Regions from separate parts of the Exiguobacterium sp. s143 genome, predicted to be linked through region 2. Evidence: a T-box and tRNA genes for the amino acid it is inferred to sense, from the RefSeq annotation. Region 2 holds a T-box; the other holds one or more tRNA genes.

What was found. The T-box of region 2 lies ahead of argS (arginine--tRNA ligase). A T-box ahead of a tRNA ligase gene usually reads a tRNA of that ligase, here a tRNA-Arg.
Region 1: it has a tRNA-Arg gene. The T-box ahead of argS (arginine--tRNA ligase) is inferred to sense a tRNA for this amino acid. The anticodon was not compared.

The regions. Positions count from the first base shown of each region.
Region 1 is NZ_JACSMX010000001.1:1,171,450-1,174,659, reverse strand. It holds gene whiA (DNA-binding protein WhiA) at 1-611, shown strand, start outside; gene KNQ03_RS06285 (hypothetical protein) at 694-930, shown strand; partial or broken gene clpP (ATP-dependent Clp endopeptidase proteolytic subunit ClpP) at 1,042-1,626, opposite strand; tRNA gene KNQ03_RS06275 (tRNA-Arg) at 1,809-1,884, opposite strand; gene KNQ03_RS06270 (RNA polymerase factor sigma-54) at 2,038-3,180, shown strand; gene KNQ03_RS06265 (glutaredoxin family protein) at 3,171-3,210, shown strand, end outside.
Region 2 is NZ_JACSMX010000004.1:56,207-59,416, reverse strand. It holds gene KNQ03_RS13250 (GGDEF domain-containing protein) at 1-777, opposite strand, end outside; T-box leader at 907-1,125, shown strand; gene argS (arginine--tRNA ligase) at 1,186-2,868, shown strand; gene KNQ03_RS13240 (hypothetical protein) at 2,899-3,210, shown strand, end outside.

The DNA.
Region 1 (3,210 bases), on a different contig from region 2:
ATACGATCCTCAACGATGAACGAAAAGCACGCGCTTATTTACGAGGGGCGTTCCTCGCCGGAGGTTCGCTCAACAATCCCGCGACGTCGTCGTATCACTTGGAGATCTTCAGCTTATATGAAGAACATAATGCGGCGCTCCGTGGTCTATCGAACGTCTTTGATTTGAACGCGAAAGCGATCGAACGGAAAAAGGGACACATCCTCTACATCAAGGAGAGCGAGAAGATTTCCGATTTCCTCAAGCTCGTTGATGCGACACAATCGATGCTACGGTTCGAGGATGTCCGGATCTTAAAGGATATGCGTAACTCGGTCAACCGTCTCGTCAACTGTGAGACGGCGAACCTCAACAAAACGGTCGGTGCGGCATTACGCCAAGTCGAGAACATCAAGTTCCTCGAGCGGACGGTCGGACTCGATGTCTTACCGGATAAGTTGAAGGAGATCGCGATCTTGCGTGTGACACATCAAGACGTCACGTTACAAGAGCTCGGGGAGATGGTCGAAAGCGGCTCCATCTCAAAATCAGGGATCAATCACCGGTTGCGGAAGATTGATCAAATCGCTGAAAAAGTACGGAATGGAGAGTCGATGACAGGGGCCTTATAAGAGGGTCGCTTGCGGGATGAACCATAGTCTACTATAATATATAGTCGATGCAACTAAATGTTCGAATTAAGGAGTTTTTGAAATGGCTAACGAAAAGAAACGTATTTCGCTGACAGTCGATGCGAAGTTTGATGAAGTGTTAACAAAAAAAGCGAAATCAATCGGTGTACCGAAAAGCACACTCGTTGCGTTCGCAACATCTTTATTCCTGAAACAATTACAAGCAGAAGAAGAGCTTTCGCCACATGCGAACGCGATCTACTCGCTGATTCGTGAAAACCACGATATCGTTTCAGACATCACAGACTTGATCGACTGATCATCGACCTCTCGTTCTATAAGGAACGGGAGGTTTTTTGTATGCAACGATAAACGACAAGACTTTATGGATACAAAAAAAGTGTCTCCCGAAGGAGACACTCTGGATGACTTATGCACGTTCCATGACGCGGTCGATGAGACCGTAATCAGCAGCAGCTTGTGCTGACATGAAGTTGTCACGCTCTGTATCGCGTTCGATGACTTCAAGTGGTTGTCCTGTGTTTTCAGCCATGATTTTGTTGAGGTGCTCACGCATTTTGATGATACGCTCCGCATGGATTTTGATATCCGATGCTTGACCTTGTGTACCACCGAGTGGTTGGTGGATCATGATTTCAGCGTTTGGTAACGCGAAACGTTTTCCTTTTGCGCCTGCTTGGAGCAAGAACGCACCCATCGATGCAGCCATACCGATACAAATCGTTGAGACTTGTGGCTTGATGAAGTTCATTGTATCGTAAATCGCCATACCGGCAGTGATCGAACCACCTGGGCTGTTGATGTAAAGCGAGATTTCTTTATCTGGATCTTCTGCTGCTAAGAACAGAAGTTGGGCAACGACTGAGTTGGCGACGTTGTCGTCAATCGCGCTCCCGAGAAGAATGATGCGGTCTTTTAGCAAACGTGAGTAGATATCGTAAGCACGTTCCCCGCGGTTTGTTTGTTCGATGACTGTTGGAATTAACATAGTCTTTGCCTCCTTATAGTTGGTATGTAGCTTCCTATTCGACTTATCCTTATCATAATCCTTTGGTCAATATTGGTCAAAAGATACGATGCGACTTTTAGGTATTTTTCCATTACAAGGGCAAATGAAACATATCAATATAGAAAAAAGGCAACGCCATTGCTGGCATTGCCTTGTGGTTGAATAAATGGTACACCCGGAGAGATTCGAACTCCCGACACCTGGTACCGGAAACCAGTGCTCTATCCCCTGAGCTACGGGTGCATCTGATGTACTGAACAATTAATAGTATAGCGACATTTTTTCAGAAAAGCAATAGGGAAGCATGACTTTTCTTTTCTCTAGCGACTCAAAAGGGGTTCAGAGCACGTTTTTTAAAACGTTTCTTCTATAATAAGAAGTGGGGGAGGGGAATCGATGGATCAACGCCAGGAACAGACGCAACAGATGACGTTATCGGCGTCACAACAGTATCAGTTACATGTGCTTGAACAACCAGCGGCAGAGCTCGAGGAGGAATGGCGACGGTTGAAACGACGGTTGCACCGCCATTACCCGAATCAGGTTTCGTTAGAGGTCGAGCAGATGGCAGGACATTTGGCGTCCTATGAAGACGAGCTTCTTGCACAAATACGTTTAGAATCAGTCAGACAGGAAATAGGATATATGGCGGAACAACTCATCGTGTATTTAGAAGCGGACGGTTTATTGCGGACATCGGACGAGCAACTCGCTGCATCCTTCTCGACCAATGTCGCAACGATTAAAGAAGCACGGACACTCTTACAACAATGTGAACCAGTCGGCATCGCTGCCCGCTCGGAACGCGAGTGCCAATGGTTACAGGCGATCGAGCTAGACGACACGGAATTGATCGAACTGACGGATCGGTTGCGGCATGCTCCGGCGAGTCAGGTATTCGCTCAGTTCAGTGAACAGGACCGGACACGATTGCGAAAACGATTGACGCGGCTGAGCCGGACACCGGATCTTCCTAAAGAGGAACGATCGGTCATGGCAGAAGCGCGGATTCACCTGTTAGTTGGAAAACTTCAGATCGACTGGATGACACTCGACACGGATCAGACGTGGCTCGAATTAAAAGAGGCAACGCCTTTTTTGCGCGCGTACGAACGACGTCGCGTTACGATGCATGCCATCCTCTCGGTCTTGCTTGAGCGACAAGAACGCTGGTTCAAGGGAGAACTGCATCTTGAGCCATTGACGAAAAAACAAGTCGCAGAAGCAACGGGACATCATCCGTCAACGATTGGTCGAGCGATTGCTGCGAAGTATGTCGAGACGGTCCATGGTCTCGTTGCTTTAGAAGACTTGTTCGTCTCACGAACGACAAGCGGAGATTCGAGTTTTTTGATTAAACGGCGGATCGCCGAATACATTCAGCACAGTGATTGTCCGTTAAGTGATCAGCAATTAACGGATCGCCTGCAAGCAGACGGTCTGACAGTCGCGCGACGGACGGTTGCGAAATATCGGGCAGCGCTTGGTTTAACAAAAAAAACGATGCAGCAAAGGAAGGCGCAATCAGAATGGGATTAAAACGACACAGACACTTAACACTCTATTCAC
Region 2 (3,210 bases):
ATCGATCGTCTCGCGCTCGAAGCGGGAAATCAACAAGTGTTCCTTCGCATCATCAAATCGCTTGGCATTATCGTTTGCTTCAAGGGAGTCACCACGCTCTTGCAACAGACGTTTGAACAAAAAGAGAATCAATGCGGAAACTGTAGCCGCGACGAGCGGACTTTCATCGTAGAACCAGATTCCAAGTAGAGCACTTAACATGCTAATCCCGTAGACGAGGGACTGAAGTTTTACGAGACGTTGCCAATCGTATTTCAAGTAGAGGAAGCGATTGACGAACAGACATTGGAAATAAGAGACAAGGAAGACGGTGATCAAAAAGCCGATGAAAGGGAGTAAGGCTTTCGTATACGTAAAGTTTGAGCCGATTGGTCCGCCGAGCGCATAATACGCAAAGGCCGGAAGCGAGATGTAGACTAAATCGAACAAGGCGTTGATCGGGTAGAGATAAACGAAACGTTTCCAACGAATCGCTTTTCGGTGAGACATGAATTGAAAGACGAGAATACCGACTTGGCTTAAAATCAAGGCGTACGTTAAACCGTAATTGAGGAATAAAAATAAGATGATGCCTTCTTGGAATGTATAGTAAATGCCACCACGACGGACATTATCGAACTGAAACAGGAGAACGAGTCCGAATAAATAAAGAGTGTTGATGATGGAGACAGAAGGATGGAAGGTTGGTGGATGAACGATGCCGATCACTAATAATGTCAAGGCGACGAGACCGAAGACGATCCAGCTCGTCCGGGCTACATGTTGGTAGTAGCGCATGAAACATCCCTCCCCCTGAGAAGTATCTTTTATTCCTATACCCGAATTGTGGAAATTTTGATGAGCCATTTACCAAAAAAATAAGGTTGAGAGAAAAGAAAGAATTGCGTATAATGTGAAAGATATCGAATACAGTCAATGATGAAGAGAGTAACGGTTGATATTCGTCAACTAGCGAATCAGGGAATGGTGGAAGCCTGAGGACGAACCGGTCGTGAAGCGCACTTCTGAGACGCTGCCCGATTCCAGAAGGAAAAGGCGTAGCCGGGGGAACCCCGTTATCCCCAAACAAGGTGGGTGTCGAAATGACACCAAGAAGAGTGGTACCGCGGTCATTCCGTCTCTTTGCGCGTGGCGCAAGGGGCGTTTTTTATTGCCAAAAAATCAGTGAAGCAGGAGGAAATAAAGATGAGTTATAAAGCGCAGTATGCAGAAGTATTACATCAAGTCATGGAAGGTGCCTTATCAGTTGAACAAATCGAACAACTGATTGAGCAACCGAAACATGAAGATCATGGAGATCTAGCATTCCCATGTTTCATGCTCGCTAAAGCATTCCGTAAAGCACCGAACATGATTGCTTCGGAGCTCGCAGAAAAAATTGACGCGCCGTTGTTCTCGAACGTTCAAGCTGTTGGTCCTTACATCAACGTCTTCTTGAACCGGGATGTCGTCTCGCAAGAAATCGTCAACCAAGTTTTGACGGAAAAAGAGGCGTTCGGATCAAGTGAAGCCAACGGGAAAACGATCGTCACTGATTTTTCATCACCAAACATCGCGAAACCCTTCTCGATGGGTCACTTGCGTTCGACAGTCATCGGGAACGCGCTCAACCAGATTTCGCGTAAAAAAGGGTACGACGTCGTCGGTGTCAACCACTTAGGGGACTGGGGAACTCAGTTCGGGAAATTGATGGTCGCTTACACGATGTGGGGTGAGGAAGAAGCGGTCCGTGCAGAACCAATCAAGGAATTGTTGAAATTATACGTCCGGTTCCACGAAGAAGCGGAAACAAATCCGGCACTTGAGGACGAAGGACGTCTCTGGTTCAAAAAACTCGAACAAGGTGATGAGCAGGCGACAACTCTTTGGACGTGGTTCCGTGAAGTCTCACTCGTTGAGTTCAACCGTGTCTATGAGATGCTTGGTGTTAAATTCGATAGTTTGAACGGAGAAGCCTTCTACAACGATAAGATGCAACACGTCATCGATTTGCTCGAAGAAAAAGATCTCCTCGTCGAATCAGAAGGGGCAATGGTCGTCGACCTCGAAGCAGAAGGTATGCCACCTGCCTTGATTAAAAAGAAAGATGGCGCAACGCTTTATGCGACACGTGACTTAGCAGCTGCCGTCTATCGTCTTGAAACGTACCGCTTTGAGCAAGCGTTCTACGTCGTCGGTGGGGAACAAGCGCTTCACTTCAAGCAATTGTTCGCAGTCTTGAAGAAACTTGGATTCGAAAACGTCGACGGAATGCACCATGTCCCATTCGGTTTGATCATGAAGGACGGAAAGAAAATGTCGACGCGTAAAGGTCGGATCGTCTTGCTTGAAGAAGTACTACAAGAAGCAATCGATGTTGCGAAGCAAAACATCGCGGAAAAAAATCCGAACTTAGCGAATGCCGAAGCCACGGCTCGCCAAGTTGGTGTTGGCGCGGTCATCTTCCATGACTTGAAGAACGAACGGATGAACAACATCGAGTTCGATCTTGAGCAGATGTTGAAATTCGAAGGCGAAACAGGACCGTATGTCCAGTACACGAATGCCCGTGCGCACTCATTGCTCCGTAAAGGTGGCTATGATGGAACACCATTCGCTGGTAGTGCAGATGATCATGCATGGGGTGTCGTCTCGATGCTAAACCAATTCTCGACGGTCATCGATCGCGCGTTCACACGTCGTGAGCCATCAATCATCAGCCGTTACGTCTTAGATCTTGCACAAAGCTTCAATAAATACTACGGACACGTCCGTGTTCTCGAAGATGACGCAGCAAAACAATCGCGTCTTGCACTCGTCAAGTCTGTCACGATCGTCTTGACAGAGGGTCTTCGTTTGCTTGGTGTCGGCGCTCCAGAAGAAATGTAAGACCAATCCACGAATAAGAAGAGGTAGATTATGAAGACTGAGACGAAAGAACGATTACAGCAAGCTGCTTCACAGATGAAGCAGGAGCCTTTGGCAGAAACGGTCGCCTTCATGGCTGAGTTTCACGGGAAAGTCGCTGCTTGGTTACCGGGAGAGTCTGTCGATTTCGTTCACGATTTCGTGACGGCGCCGGAAGCCGATTTGATTGCTCCGATTGAAGGAGACGCATTACGGACGAAAGACAATTTTGAATTCTTCATGCGTAAGAAACAGACACGGAAAAAACTGGGTGAACTGTTGACGCTTTGGAAGTCAGCACGTACGACAGAGACGTTGAGTCAA